2 regions of the Dyella ginsengisoli genome follow, and region 1 is predicted to be linked to the other one. Evidence: riboswitches for the same ligand, from Rfam matches in the RefSeq annotation. Region 1 holds a riboswitch; the other holds the start of a gene.

Region 1 (7,826 bases):
TCGACGTGATCGAGGGGCGCGGCGGCATGTTCTCGCTGGAAAACGGCGAGGGCGTGCGCTTCCTCACCCGCTCGCGCCTGTTCACCGACGCGGAAGTCGAGGCGCTGCAGGCGGCCGGGCGCTTCTGAGCGGCGCGGCGCCCTAGAATCGCGGCATCCCGATCACGCATGGATGCCGGCATGTCGTTGCCCCTGCCCCGCTGCACCCGCCTGCCGCTGCGCTTCGACGTGGCCGCGCTGCAGGCGGCCGTGCGTGCCCTGCCCGCAGACGCCTGGGAGCCGCACTTCAACCGCGGCTACTACGTGGGCGACTGGAGCGGCGTGGCCCTGCGGGCACCGCGCGGCGCGCATCTCGCGCTGGCCCCGGGCGAGGGCGACGGCTGCGACACGCCGCTTTGCGACACGTTCTGGCGGGCGCAACTGGCGCAGCTGCAGACCCCGCTGCGCAGCGCGCGCCTGCTGCGGCTGGGACCGGGCGGCTGCATCCGAGAACACTGCGACCACGATCTGGGCCATCCCGACAGCGACCGGCGCCTGCACGTGCCGATCGTCACCGACGAGGGCGTCGACTTCCTGCTCGACGGCGCGCGCGTGCCGATGCGGCCGGGCGAATGCTGGTTCCTGGATCTGGCGCGGCCGCATCGGGTGGAGAACCACGGCGGCACCGTGCGCGTGCACCTGGTGGTGGATGCGCGGCCCTCGCCCTGGCTGGATGCCCAGCTGGCCGCCGGCGCCAGCGACACGCCGCCCTGCGCGCCCAGCCGGGGCAGCGCGGCCTTCGCCGCGTTCCGCGATCGCGTGCACGCCGATCCCGCGCTCGAACGCGCGCTGATGGCGCACGGCGATGCCGCGGGCTTCGTCGCCGCGGTGCTCGCCCAGGCCGCCGCGCTCGGCCTGCACTTCAGCGCCGAGGAGGTCGATGCCGCGATGGCGCAGGGCCGGCGCGCGTGGAAGGCGCAGCGCCTCGCATGAAGCACCCCGCCATCGACCAGCGCGGCTGGCTGCCGATCCGTCTGTGGCGCGCCGCGGACGGCTGGCGCCTGGACTGGTGCCACTTCGGCGCGCAACCGCTGCGTGAACCGTTCTTCAGCGACGACGTCGACCTCGCGTTGCGCCAGCCCTTCAACCAGGCAATGCGGCGGGAGACCTCGCTGCAGGGGCTGCTCGACGGGCACGCGCCGCAGCCCGCGCTGGCGCCACGCGCCTTCGTGTTCCACATCTCGCGCTGCGGCTCGACCCTGCTGGCGCAGATGCTGGCGCGGCTGGACAGCCACATCGTGCTGTCCGAACCGCCGCCGCTGGACGCGCTGCTGCGCGCGCCCTACGACGATCCCGCCATCGCCGCCGTGCAGCCGGACGCCCTGCGCGCCCTGCTCGCGGCCTACGGCCGGCCGCGTGGCGGCAGCGAGCGGCACATCGTGATCAAGCTCGATGCCTGGAACATCTTCGAGCTGCCACGACTGCGCGCCGCGTTTCCCGACACCCCGTGCCTGTTCCTGTATCGCCATCCGCTGGAGGTTGCCGTGTCCCAGCTGCAGATGCCCGGGCGGCACACGGTGCCCGGCCTGCTCGGCAGCAGTCCGCTGGCGCTGCCCGCGGACGAGGCGGCGGGCATGCATCGTTCCGTCTACGTCGCCCGCATCGTGGGCCGGCTACTTGAGGCGGGGCTGGAAAGCTGCCGCAGGCACGGCGCGCTGCCGGTGAGCTACGAGGAACTGCCCGGCGCCGTCGGCGGCCGGCTGGCCGCATGGCTCGGCCTGGATGCCGATGCGGCCGCGGCGGCGATGGCCGGCGCGCGCGACCACGCCAAGCGCCCCGGCGAAGCGTTCCAACCCGACCGCGAGCGCAAGCGTCAGCAGGCCGACGAGGCGCTGCGCGAAGCCGTGTCCACCTGGGCGCTGCCGCACTACGAAGCGCTCGAAAACCTGCGGCTCGCCGGCCACGACGGGCCCCTGCCAGCGGATTGAGCGTGCCTGCGCGTCGGCGCGCTATTTTGCAGTTATCCACAAGATATTGGGTTGACCGCGCCTCCACAGGCCACTATGTTGCGCTCGTTGGTGCACGACCAGACGCGACTGTCGGTCGGGCTTAAAAGGGAATCCGGTGCAAATCCGGAACTGCCCCGCAGCGGTAAGTGGAAACGAAACTCCTCACATGCACTGGGCCGCCGCGCCTGGGAAGCGAGGGGGATTAGGTAGGCGCAAGCCTGGGTCCGCGAGTCCGAAGACCTGCCAGCACGTCGGGCCCCACGGGCCGGTGGTCGCGTTCAGTGAGACGCGATGCGCCGATGCTCTCGCGACCCGACGCAGGTGGCCGCTTCCGCGGGGAGGCGCGTCGCATCGCAGGCCGTCATGCGCCTGCGTGTCGACGCGTCGTTCCCATGGAAGCCAAGCCTCAGGCCCTGCGCGCGGGAGCAGGCGTTTGAGTTTCGGAACCGTCGCGTCGGCCCAGGAGCCTCGGCGGTGGAAATCAAGGGAGCGAGGCAAAGCGATTTTGAGTCAGATTTTTTGATCGTTTGAGGAAGATAGCTGTAGCTATCTGACGAAAAGGAGCGAAAAAGCTGGCCAAAAGCGCGAAGCCGCAGCCCCTTGAGTTTCTACCGTCGAGGCTCCTAACCCCTCCCGGGCCGGCGCGGCGGATCCACTTCTGGAGCATCGACCATGGAAACCCTCGATACCGCGACCCGCGAGCACGCCGTGCCCGCGCCTTCCGTCGTCGCACGCGACGGCGCATCGGACTTCGCCCTCACCCCGCCGCACAACCCCGGCACCATGCGCGTGACCAAGCGCAACGGCGGCCAGGAGATCGTCGACGTCAACAAGATCGTCAAGGCGGTCACCCGCACGGCCGACGGCCTGCATGCGGTCGACCCGCTGCGCGTGGCGCTGAAGACCATCGGCGGCCTGTACGACGGCGCCACCACGGCCGAGCTGGACCAGCTCTCGATCCGCACCGCCGCCGCGCTCACCGCCGAGGAGCCCGAGTACGGCCAGCTCGCCGCGCGCCTGCTCAGCGCGTTCATCGACAAGGAAGTGTCGGGCCAGGAGATCCAGAGCTTCTCGCAGTCGATCGCGCTGGGCGCCGAGGTCGGCATCCTCAACGAACGCCTGCGCGAGTTCGTGGCGCTCAACGCGCGCAAGCTCAACGACGCGATCGATCCGCTGGCCTCGCGCCGCTTCGAATACTTCGGCCTGCGCACGGTGTACGACCGCTACCTGCTGCGCCATCCCACGAAGCGCCATGTGATCGAGACGCCGCAGTACTTCTTCATGCGCATCGCCTGCGCGCTGGGCGGCAACGACATCGCGGAGACCCTGGAGCTGTACCGGCTGCTGTCGTCGCTGGAATACATCGCCAGTTCGCCCACGCTGTTCAACGCCGGCACCACGCATGAGCAGCTGTCCTCGTGCTTCCTGCTCGACTCGCCGGTCGATTCGCTGGAGTCGATCTACGACAAGTACGCCGACGTGGCCAAGCTCAGCAAGTTCGCCGGAGGCATCGGCATCGCCTGGTCGCGGGTGCGCTCGCGCGGCTCGCTGATCCGCGGCACCAACGGCCACTCCAACGGCCTGGTGCCCTGGCTGAAGACGCTGGACGCCTCGGTGGCCGCGGTGAACCAGGGCGGCAAGCGCAAGGGCGCCGCCTGCGTGTACCTGGAGCCGTGGCACGCCGATATCGAGGAGTTCCTCGAACTGCGCGACAACACCGGCGACGAGGCGCGCCGCACGCACAACCTCAACCTCGCCAACTGGATCCCCGACGAATTCATGCGCCGCGTGGAGCGCGACGGCGACTGGTCGCTGTTCGACCCCAAGGTGGTGCCGCACTTCGTCGACAGCTGGGGCGAGACGTTCGAGGAGGCGTACAGAAAGGCCGAAGCCGACGGCCTCGCCGTGAAGACGGTGAAGGCGCGCGAGCTCTACGCGCGCATGCTGCGCACGCTGGCGCAGACCGGCAACGGCTGGATCACCTTCAAGGATCGCTGCAACGCCACCAGCAACCAGACGGCCAAACCGGACAATGTCATCCACCTGTCCAACCTGTGCACGGAGATTCTCGAGGTCACCAACGCCAGAGAGACGGCAGTGTGCAACCTCGGCTCGATCAACCTGGCGCGGCACGTGGTCCACAGCGCCGATGGGAGTGCCGCGTTCGACTTCGACAAGCTCGCCGGCACCGTGCGCACCGCGGTGCGCCAGCTCGACCGCGTGATCGACCTCAATTTCTACCCCATCGACACCGCCGCCGTGGCCAACCGCAAGTGGCGCCCGGTGGGGCTCGGCGTGATGGGCCTGCAGGACGTGTTCTTCAAGCTGCGTCTGGCCTTCGACTCACCCGAGGCGCTGGCGCTGTCCAGCCGCATCGCCGAGGAGATCTACTTCCACGCGTTGAGCCAGTCCAACGAGCTGGCGGTGGACTTAGGCATGCACCCGGGCTTTGCCGAGAGTCGCGCGGCGAATGGCGAGCTGCAGTTCGACTACTGGCCCAACGCCACGCCGCACGAGCCCACGCGCTGGGAGACTCTGCGCAGCACGATCCAGCAGCACGGCCTGCGCAACTCGCTGCTGATCGCCATCGCCCCCACCGCCACCATCGCCTCGATCGCCGGCTGCTACGAATGCATCGAGCCGCAGGTGAGCAACCTGTTCAAGCGCGAGACGTTGTCCGGCGATTTCCTGCAGGTGAATCGCTACCTCGCCGACGAGCTGAAGTCGCTCGGGCTGTGGACGAGCGAGGTGCGCGACCAGATCAAGCTGGCCGAAGGCTCGATCCAGGGCATCGCGGCAATCCCCGAACGCCTGCGGCAGATCTACCGCACCGTGTGGGAGCTGCCGCAGAAGGCACTGATCGACCTGGCCGCCGCCCGCGCCGCCTTCATCGACCAGAGCCAGTCGCTGAACCTGTTCATGGAAAACCCGAACATCGGCCAGCTCAGCTCGATGTACATGTACGCATGGAAGGCGGGCATCAAGACGACGTATTACCTGCGTTCGCGGCCGGCGACGAAGATCGCCAAGGCGACGGTGGCGGCGTCGAAGGCAGCTGCGCCGGTGGAACAGGACCAGGCCAATGCGGCGGTGTTCTGTTCGCTGGAGAATCCCGAGTACTGCGAGGCTTGCCAGTAACCGAGTTCCTGCCATGAAGCCCTACCGGAACCTCAGCGGAAAGTCGGGCGTCGCCGCCTACGAGAGCGGCGACGGCTTCATCCGGGTGCGCTTCGTGCACAACGGCACCTACGAATACACCCACGAACGGCCCGGCCATCGGCACGTGACGAACATGCAGCAGCTCGCCGAGGCGGGCCGCGGCCTGGCCACCTACATCAGCCGCTTCGTGCGCGAACGTTACGCGCGCAAGCTCGATTGAGCGCCGCCGGCGCCCTCAAGGAATTTTCAATGTCGCACCTGCTCGACCCCGGCTTCGAACTCACCCTGCGCCCGATGCGCTACCCGGCGTTCTACGAGATGTACAAGAACGCGATCAAGAACACCTGGACGGTGGAGGAGGTGGATTTCTCGCTCGACACCAGCGACCTGACCTCGAAGATGTCCGACGCCGATCGCCACCTGATCCAGCGGCTGGTGGCGTTCTTCGCCACCGGCGACACCATCGTGTCGAACAACCTGGTGCTGAACCTGTACCAGCACATCAACGCGCCCGAGGCGCGCATGTACCTGTCGCGCCAGTTGTACGAGGAGGCGCTGCACGTGCAGTTCTACCTCACCCTGCTCGACACCTACATCCCTGATCCGGCCGAACGCAACAAGGCGTTCTCGGCGATCGAGAACATCCCCTCGATCCGTGCCAAGGGCGAGTTCTGCTTCCAGTGGATCGACTCGATCCAGAGCCTGCAGCGGCTGGAGACACGCGAGCACCGCCGGCAGTTCCTGCTCAACCTGATCTGCTTTGCCGCCTGCATCGAGGGGCTGTTCTTCTATGCCGCGTTCGCCTACGTCTACTTCCTGCGTTCGCGCGGCCTGCTGCACGGGCTGGCTTCGGGCACCAACTGGGTGTTCCGCGACGAGTCCGGGCACATGGCGTTTGCCTTCGAGGTGGTGCGCACGGTGCGCGCGGAGGAGCCCGAGCTGTTCGACGACGCCATGCGCGCGCAGGTGGAACAGATGCTGGAAGAGGCGATCGCCTGCGAGACGCAGTTCGCCGAGGACGTGCTCTCCGGCGGCGTCGCCGGGCTGTCGGTGAAGGACATGCGCCAGTACCTGGAGTACGTCGCCGACCAGCGGCTGGTGCAGCTCGACCTGCCGAAGAAGTACGGGGCCAGCAACCCGTTCGACTTCATGGACCTGCAGGACGTGCAGGAGGTGACCAACTTCTTCGAACGCCGCGTCTCCGCCTACCAGGTGGGGGTGCAGGGCGAGGTGGCGTTCGACATGGCTTTCTGAACGAATCGCAGGATCTTTCGACAACCAGGTGATACCCGGTTGTCATCAAAGCTCGTTAAAATAGCGTGAGATGCAAACGCCGAGTCCCCGCCGGGGCTCGGCGTTTGTGCGTTCCGGCGCGGCCTACGGACGGGCGGCCGGCGCGTTCCCCGTGCTTTTCCACTACCCGAGGTCCGTTGATGAAATCCACCCTTCGTACGCGGCTGCTGCCCGTAGCCATCGCTGCCCTGCTCGTCGCCGGTACGGCGTCGGCGCAGAACGTCACCACCTCCGGCGTCGCCGGCCGGGTGCTCGACGCCGCCGGCAAGCCGGTTGCCAATGCCACGGTCACCATCGTCCATCAGCCGTCCGGCACCACCAAGACGGTGACCACCGATACCGACGGCCGCTACGCCGCGCAGGGCCTGCGCGTGGGCGGTCCGTTCGAGATCACCGCGAGCAAGGACGGCGTGGCCGCCGCCGAGCAGGACAACGTGTACCTGCAGCTGGGCCAGCCCTCGTCGATCAACCTGAGCATGGGTGCCAGCGCCGCGCAGGCGAGCAACCTCTCGGCGGTGACGGTGAGCGCCTCGACCCTGGCGCAGACCTTCTCCTCGGAGAACAAGGGCCTGTCGACCAACATCTCGCAGGACCAGCTCAAGGCCACGCCGCAGGGCAACCGCTCGGTGGACGACGTCGCCCGCCTCGACCCGCGCATCACCGTGCTCGACCAGGGCGTGGGTTCGATCTCGGCCAACGGCATGAACAACCGCTACAACAACATCGCGGTGGACGGCGTGACCCAGGGCGACCCGTTCGGCCTGAACGCCAACGGCCTGCCGTACCAGAAGGCGGCGATCTCGCCCGAGACGATCGCCGAGTACAACATCTCCACCGCCACCTATGACGTCACCTCCGACACCGTCGGCGCCGACGTCAACGCGGTGACCAAGTCCGGCACCAACGAATTCCACGGCTCGGCGTACTACTCGTACCGCAACGCCAACCACCTGGTCGGCGACGCCGGCTGGCTGCCGTCGGACAACAAGGGCTACAAGTACAACGGCTACGACAAGGACTCGACCTACGGCGTGACCGTGGGCGGCCCGATCATCAAGGACAAGCTGTTCTTCTTCGTCGCCGCCGAGCACGAGAAGACCACCGGCATCGGCGCCGACTCGGCCAACGGTCTGGACCAGTCGCTGGGCAACGGCGCCTCGACCAGCGGCAAGGTGTCGCCGGGCGACCTGCAGAAGGTGATCGATACCGCCACCGCGCTGGGCCTGATGCCCGGCAACTTCGGCGGCGCCACCGGCCTGACCTACGACGACAAGCGCTACCTCGGCAAGATCGACTGGAACATCACCGACAACCACCGCGCCAGCTTCACCTACCAGAACACCAAGGAGCTGCTGCCTGCGGTGGGCGGCAACGGTCCGAGCAGCGT
Region 2 (7,826 bases), on a different contig from region 1:
CACGCTTCCAGAATGGGGTCGGCCCAGCGCCAGGCGGCTTCCACCTCGTCGCGGCGCATGAACAAGGTGGGATTGCCGCGCACCACGTCCAGCAGCAGGCGCTCGTAGGCATCCGGCTGCGAGACGCCGAAGGCCTCGGCGAAGCTCATGTCCAGCGGCACGTGGCGCAGGCGCAGGCCGCCCGGGCCGGGGTGCTTGATGGTCAGCCACAGCTTGACGCCTTCGTCCGGCTGCAGGCGCAGCACCAGGCGGTTGTGCGCCAGCGGGCCGGCGCTCGGATCGAAGATGGAATGCGGCACCGCCTTGAATGCCACCACGATCTCGGAGACGCGCTCGGGCAGGCGTTTGCCGGTGCGCAGGTAGAACGGCACGCCGGCCCAGCGCCAGTTGGCGATTTCGGTCTTCAGCGCCACGAAGGTCTCGGTGTGGCTCTTGGCGCCGTCGAGTTCTTCCAGATAGCCCGGCACGCTCTGCCCTTCGGCGGCGCCGGCGCGGTACTGGCCGCGCACGGTCAGCTGGGCGGCGTTGGACTCGTCGATGGGTTTCAGCGAGCGCAGCACCTTGAGCTTCTCGTCGCGCACCGCATCCGGCGACAGCGAGGACGGCGGCTCCATCGCCACCATGCACACCAGCTGCAGCATGTGGTTCTGCACCATGTCGCGCAGCGCGCCGGCGTGGTCGTAGTAGGCGGCGCGGTTGCCCACGCCCAGTGTCTCGGCCACGGTGATCTGCACGTGGTCGATGTGCTCGGCGTTCCACAACGGCTCGAACAGCGCGTTGCCGAAGCGCAGGGCCAGCAGGTTCTGCACCGTCTCCTTGCCGAGGTAGTGATCGATGCGATACGTCTGCGATTCGCTGAAGACCCGGCCGACGGCGTCGTTGATCTGGTTGGCGCTCTCGAGGTCGCGGCCGATCGGCTTTTCCAGCACCACGCGCGACTCGCCTTCGTTGAGGCGGTGCGCGCCCAGGCGCGAGCAGATGTCGATGAACAGGTCCGGCGCGGTGGAGAGATAGAACACGCGCACGTTGTCCGGGCGCTCGGTCAGCAGCGCGGCGAAATCGTCCCAGCCGTTGTCCTTGCGCGCATCGAGCGAGCGGTAGAACACCTGCTGCAAAAACGCCTCGACCTGGGCCGCCTTGCTGCCGTCGCCGGCCAGCGCCTTGCGCATCTGGGCACGATAGCCGGCGTCGTCGGTGGCCTCGCGGGCGATGCCGATGATGCGGCTGGAAGGAGGAATCTGGCCGTCGACGAAGCGATGGAACATCGCCGGCAACAACTTGCGAGCGGCCAGGTCGCCGGTGCCGCCGAAGATCACCAGGTCGAAGGATTGGACCTGCGGATGGGGAGAACTCACAACGGGCACCTCGCATGGAGCGGAGAGAAGGCCGCCGCGCAGCGACGCGAGCGGTAGAGGCCCTTGATCGTACCAGTGTCATACCAGCTGCGACCAGCATGTACCAACCGGATGCCGCGACCGGACCCGATGTATTCGTTTGCAACGGTCGATCCCGCAAGCCGTGCGACAGGCCTGCGCGGAAGTGGCATGTCCGCCATTGCCTGCCTTGCGGCCATTGGTTTGAAATTGGTATGGTCGCGGTATGGAAACCGCCCTCGCCAAAGAATACCGCCGGCTCTCGCGCGACCCCGGCACCCACCAGCCGCTGGCCTACCTGCGGCTGCGGAGGGCGATCCGCAACGTGATCGAGCACCGCGACATCGAGCCCGGCCACGCGTTGCCGAGCGAGCGCGACCTGGCGCGCGTGCTTGCGCTGTCGCGCGTCACGGTGCGCAAGGCGATCGCCGGGCTGGTGGAGGAAGGCTTGCTGACCCAGCGCCACGGCGCCGGCACCTTCGTCGCCGAACGCATCATCAAGCCGATGTCGCGGCTGACCAGCTTCACCGAGGACCTGCGCGCGCGCGGCCTCAACCCGCGCTCGGAATTCTTCGAGCGCGGCATCGGCGAGGTGACGCCGGAAGAATCGATGGCAATGAACCTCTCGCCCGGCGTGGCGGTGGTGCGCCTGCACCGCGTGCGCTATGCCGGCGACGAGCCGCTGGCGATCGAACGCAGCGTGGTGCCGGCGATCCTGCTGCCCGACCCCATGCTGGTCGACGACTCGCTCTACGAGGCGCTGGAAAAGCGCGGCTGCCGTCCGCGCCGCGCCCTGCAGCGGCTGCGCGCCGTGTTGCTCAACGCGCAGCATGCCCGCCTGCTGCATGTCGCCACCAACAGCGCCGGCCTCAGCATCGAGCGCCGCAGCTTCCTCGACGACGGCCGCGTGGTCGAATTCACCAGCTCCTGGTACCGCGGCGACATCTACGATTTCGTGGCGGAGCTACATACCGATTGAGCCCCGCGGCGCGGCTCGCACACCGCAAGCCCGTGCCGCGGCATTTGCAGCGTGCCGCGCTGCGCCGGTAAGGTAGCGTCCGTTTTGGGTGTCCCGGCAGGTGTCTTGCCGGGATGAAACGGGAAGCCGGTGCGTCGCGCGTTCGCGCGCAACCAGTCCGGCGCTGCCCCCGCAACGGTAGGCGAGTGAATTCGCCGGGCCACACAAGCCACTGTGCCAAGGCATGGGAAGGCGTGGTCCGGTACGCGCGGCGTGCCGCGTGTCGCTCGCAAGCCCGGAGACCGGCCCGATTCGACTGTCCTGGCGGCTCGCGGTGGGCGAGGCTGCGGTACGGATCGCGGCCTCGCCGCGCGTCCGCGGCCGTGCGTTTCCTCCCACGATGTCCTGCCAGCTCATCCCTTGTTGAGCCGCGCGCGGGTGCACGGCGAAGGAAATCCAGCAGATGAACAGGACTCTCGTGGCGACCGCCATTGCGGTCGCGATTCTTGGCCCAGGCGCGCGAATCGTGCAGGCCCAGCAGACCGACGGCGCTCCGATGGACCCGGTGATCGTCACCGCCACGCGCACGGCGATCACCGTGGACGACGCGCTGTCGTCGGTGAGCGTGGTCACCCGGGCGGACATCGAGCGGCTGCAGCCGACCTCGCTGATGGACGTGCTGACCGGCCTGCCCGGCGTCACCTTCGCGCAGTCCGGTGGCACGGGCGAGCAGACCTCGCTGTTCCTGCGCGGCACCAACTCCTCGCACACGCTGCTGCTGGTCGACGGAGTGCGCGTGGGCACGGTGAGCGCGGGTCTGGCGGCGTTCGAGCAGATTCCGGTGGAGCAGATCGAGCGGATCGAGGTGGTGCGCGGGCCGCGCTCCAGCCTGTACGGCGCCGACGCCATCGGCGGCGTGATCCAGATATTCACCCGGCACGGCCAGGCCGACGGCAAGCTGACGCCCTCGCTCAGCCTGACCGCCGGCAGCCGCGGCACCGTCGGCGGGCAGGTTGGCCTGTCCGGCGGCGACCGCCACGCCTGGTACAACCTCAGCCTGGGCGGCCAGTACACCCGCGGCATCAACGCCTGCCGCGACGGCGCCGGCACGGTGTTCGCCGGCTGCTTCGCCAACGAGCCGGACAAGGACGCCTACCGCAACTACAACGCGCTGGCCAACGCCGGATACCGTTGGGACGACGGCACCGAGCTGGCCGGCACCTGGCTGCGCAGCCGCAACTACGTCGAGTTCGACGGCGCGCCCTACGGCAATCAGGCGCTCAACGTGCAGCAGGTCGCCGGTGCGCACCTCACGTTCCGGCCGCTGTCGTTCTGGCAGGTGACCGTGAGTGCCGGGCAAAACCTGGACAAGGCCACCACCTACAACGACGGCGTCTACCTGCGCTACTCCGATTCGCGCCGCAACCAGGCCTCCTGGCAGAACGACCTCAGCCTCGCCGACAACCAGTTGCTGACCTTGGGCACGGACTACCAGCAGGAGCACCTGGCCAGCGACACCGGCTACCTCGCCAGCACGCGCCAGGACACAGGTGTGTTCGCGCAATACCAGGGCACGTTCGGCCGCCACGAGCTGCAGCTGTCCGCGCGCCACGACCACAACGGCCAGTTCGGCAACCACGACACGGGCGCCGCCGCCTGGGGCTACCGGCTGGACCATGGCCTGCGCCTGTCGGCCAGCTACGGTAGCGCCTTCCACGCGCCGACCTTCAACGATCTGTACTACCCCTACGGCAGCGGCAACCCGGACCTAAAGCCGGAAACCTCGCGCAGCGCCGAACTGGGCGTGACGCAGCAGGGCGAGGGCTGGAACTGGGCACTGAACGCCTACCAGACCCGGATCAGCCAGCTGATCGCGCTGGACAGCAACTACTTCCCGCTGAACATCAGCCACGCGCGCATCCGCGGCATCGAGGGCCAGCTGGGTGCCACGCTGGCCGGCTGGCGCTGGCAGGGCTACCTGACCTGGCAGCAGCCGCGCAACGACGACGGCGGCGCGAACGACGGCCACTGGCTGCCACGGCGGCCGGAGCGCACCGCGCGGATCGATCTCGACCGCCGCTTCGGCGACTTCACCGCGGGCGCCACCTGGAACGTGGCCGGCGCGCGCTATGACAATGTCGCCAATACGCAGCGACTGGGCGGCTACGCCACCGTCGACCTGCGTGCCGGCTACGCCTTCGCGCCGGGCTGGGAGCTGGAGGGGCGGCTGGCCAACGCGTTCGATCGCCGCTACGAAACGGTCTACTACTTCAACCAGCCGGGCCGCAGCTGGTATCTCACGCTGCGCTACCGGCCAGGCGGGTGAGGCCGGCACGGGCGGCATCGACGATGCCGCCCGTGCCTTTCGACACGGTGGGGACTTCAGGCACATACACTAGGCATGGGTAGGCGGGCATAAAGCACGCATGCCCGATACCTCGAACCCTGCGGCCCGGGCCCTGCCCGCCGCGTCGACGCAGCTACGCGCCGGCCGGCCGCGCAGCCTACGGGCCACGGAAGCGCCATGAACATCTTCGCCCCCATGATCCGCCGCCCGGTCGGCACCTCCCTGCTCGCCGCGGGCCTGGTGCTGGCCGGCATCTGCGCCTACCTGCTGCTGGGCGTGGCGGCGCTGCCGTCGCTGGAGTTCCCGGGCGTCTACGTGGTGGCGCAGCAGCCCGGCGCCAGCGCGCAGACCATGGCCAGCACCGTGCTGGCGCCGCTGGAGCGGCATCTCGGGCGCATTCCCGGCGTCGACGAGATGTACGGCAATGCCAGCGAAGGCTCCGCCTCGGTGATGGTGCGCTTCACCTTCGACCGCACCGCCGACAAGGCGGCGCGCGACGTGCAGTCGGCCATCAACGCCGCCGCGCCGGACCTGCCCAGCGGCATGCCCGTGCCGCCGCAGTACTTCAAGTTCGACACCGCCACCATCCCGATCCTGTTCATCACGCTCACTTCCAGCGGCCTGCCGCAGGACAAGCTGTTCGACCTGGCCGACACCCTGCTCAAGCCAGCGGTGGCGCAGATTCCCGGCGTGGCCCAGGTGCAGGTGTTCGGCGGCACGCCGCACGCGGTGCGGATCGAGCTGGACACCGCCGCGCTGGCGGCCAAGGGCCTCACTCCCACCGACGTCAGCAACGCGCTGCGCGCGGCCAACGTCACCTCGCCGCAGGGCATCCTGAGCAACGGCCGCACGCAATACACCGTGTTCGCCAACGACGCGCTGCACGAGCCGGAGGAGTTCGCCCGGCTGCTGATCGCCAGCCGCAACGGCACCGCCGTGCGCCTGTCGGACGTGGCGAGGGTCTACGGCGGACAGGAGGACAAGTACCAGGGCGCCTGGTTCAACGGCAGCGACACGGTGGGCCTGCAGATCAGCAAGCGGCCGGAAGCGAACGCGGTGGCCACGGTGGAAGCGATCCGCGCCAAGCTGCCGCAGCTGCGCGGCTCGCTGCCGGCGAACATCGCGATCACCCCGGTGTTCGACCTCACCCAAACCACCAAGTCGGCGCTGCACGAGGTGGAGACGGCGCTGCTGATCTCGATCGCGATGGTGGCGCTGGTGATGCTGGTGTTCCTGCGCCGCGTGCGCCCCACCCTGATCGCCATGCTCAGCGTGCCGTTGTCGCTGGCCGGCGCGTTCGTGGCGATGTGGGCGCTGGGCTACACGCTCAACACGCTGTCGCTGGTGGCGCTGGTGCTGTGCATCGGCTTCGTGGTTGACGACGCGATCGTGGTGATCGAGAACATCGTGCGCCACATGGAGCACGGCGACGCACCGCTGGAGGCGTCGCTCAAGGGCGTGCGCGAAATCGGCTTCACCGTGGTGTCGATCACGCTGTCGCTGGTGGCGGTTTTCGCGCCGCTGCTGTTCGGCAACAACATGCTGGTGATGCTGCTGCGCGAGTTCTCGGTGACATTGACCGCGGCGGTGGTGATCTCGGCGATCGTCTCGCTCACCCTCACCCCGGCGCTGTGCGGCCGCCTGCTCAAGCACGAACCGGTGCCGCCCAAGCCGCCGGGACGCATCGAGGCGGCAGTGGAGCGCTTCGATCGCGCCATCCTCGCGCGCTACCAGCGGGCCCTGGACTGGGCCATGCACCATCGCCGGCTGATGCGCTGGCAGCCGCTGCTGCTGCTGATCCTCACCGGCTTGCTCGGCTTTGCCGTGGTGAAGACCGCCGGCGGCACCTTCATGCCCGACGAAGACACCGGCCAGCTGCAGGTGGAGATCAGCGCGGACACCAACATCTCGCCCGCCCTGCTCACCCAGCGCGCACGCGAGGTGAGCGACATCATGAAGCGCGACCCGGCCGTGCTCGACCAGCTGACCATGCTGGGCGGCAACGGCTTCGGCGGCGCGGTGGGCAATTCGGCGCAGATGTTCGTCGACCTCAAGCCGCGTGGAGACGGCCCGGGCATGCGCAAGGAGGGCATCAAGGAAGTCGTCGACCGGCTGTCGAAGCAGTACAACGCGCTGCCCAACGTGCAGGTGTCGGTGAGCGCGGCGCAGTTCCTCGGCGGTGGCGGCAGCGGCGGCAACGGCGGCCAGTATGAGTTCCAGCTGATCAGCTCCAGCGGCGAGGACCTACAGCCGTGGACGCTGAAGATGGTGCGGCAGATGCGCACCATCAAGGAATTCCGCGACGTCAGCAGCGAGTTCGAGCACACCGGCAAGGAACAGCGCCTGCTGGTCGATCGCGAGGCCGCCGGCCGCCTGCACGTGGGCATGGGCACGATCGATTCGGCGCTGTACAACTCGTTCGGACAGAACCAGGTGTCCGTGATCTATTCGGACATCAACCAGTACCGGGTGATCCTCACCTCCGGCTCGGCCGAGGACCTCAGCCCCGGCGCCCTGCTCAACATTCGCGTGCGCAACGACCAGGGCCGGATGGTGCCGCTGTCGGCGGTGGCGAAGATCGCGCCGAGCATCGCGCCGACCCGCATCCGCCACCACAACCAGATGCAGGCCTCCACCATCAGCTACAACCTGGCCAAGGACGTCACCCAGGATCGGGGCATCGCGCTGGTGAATCAGGCGGCGTACGCCGTGCATCTGCCGGACGGCGTGCAGGTGGAATTCACCGGCAACAACCAGCGCCTTCAGCAGGCGCAGAACAACGGCATGATTCTGCTGCTCGCCTCGATCGTGGCGATGTACATCGTGCTGGGCATCCTCTACGAGAGCCTCGGCCATCCGCTGACAATTCTTTCCACCCTGCCGGCCGCCGGCGCCGGCGCATTCCTGGCGATGCTGGTGACGCAGACGCAGCTGTCGCTGATGGCGATCATCGCGATCCTGATGCTGATCGGCATCGTCAAGAAGAACGCGATCCTGATGGTCGATTTCGCCCTCGTCGCCGAGCGCGAACGCGGCCTGAGCCCGCCCGAGGCGATCCGCGAGGCGGCACTGGTGCGCTTCCGTCCGATCACCATGACCACGCTGGTGGCGATGGGCGCGGCGCTGCCGCTGGCGATCGGCTTCGGCA

Evidence for each region. Region 1 has a riboswitch for cobalamin ahead of ISP17_RS18420 (ribonucleoside-diphosphate reductase subunit alpha). Riboswitches for the same ligand answer to the same signal wherever they lie in the genome.
Region 2: linked by a shared signal. The riboswitch ahead of btuB (TonB-dependent vitamin B12 receptor) and the one ahead of ISP17_RS18420 (ribonucleoside-diphosphate reductase subunit alpha) in region 1 are both predicted to bind cobalamin.

What each region holds. Positions count from the first base shown of each region.
Region 1 is NZ_JADIKM010000006.1:235,937-243,762, forward strand. It holds gene ISP17_RS18405 (DUF779 domain-containing protein) at 1-128, shown strand, start outside; gene ISP17_RS18410 (aspartyl/asparaginyl beta-hydroxylase domain-containing protein) at 180-971, shown strand; gene ISP17_RS18415 (hypothetical protein) at 968-1,966, shown strand; cobalamin riboswitch at 2,038-2,249, shown strand; gene ISP17_RS18420 (ribonucleoside-diphosphate reductase subunit alpha) at 2,660-5,125, shown strand; gene ISP17_RS18425 (hypothetical protein) at 5,139-5,366, shown strand; gene ISP17_RS18430 (ribonucleotide-diphosphate reductase subunit beta) at 5,396-6,400, shown strand; gene ISP17_RS18435 (TonB-dependent receptor) at 6,580-7,826, shown strand, end outside.
Region 2 is NZ_JADIKM010000001.1:212,475-220,300, reverse strand. It holds gene zwf (glucose-6-phosphate dehydrogenase) at 1-1,355, opposite strand, end outside; gene ISP17_RS01010 (GntR family transcriptional regulator) at 1,600-2,352, shown strand; cobalamin riboswitch at 2,422-2,656, shown strand; gene btuB (TonB-dependent vitamin B12 receptor) at 2,795-4,657, shown strand; gene ISP17_RS01000 (efflux RND transporter permease subunit) at 4,856-7,826, shown strand, end outside.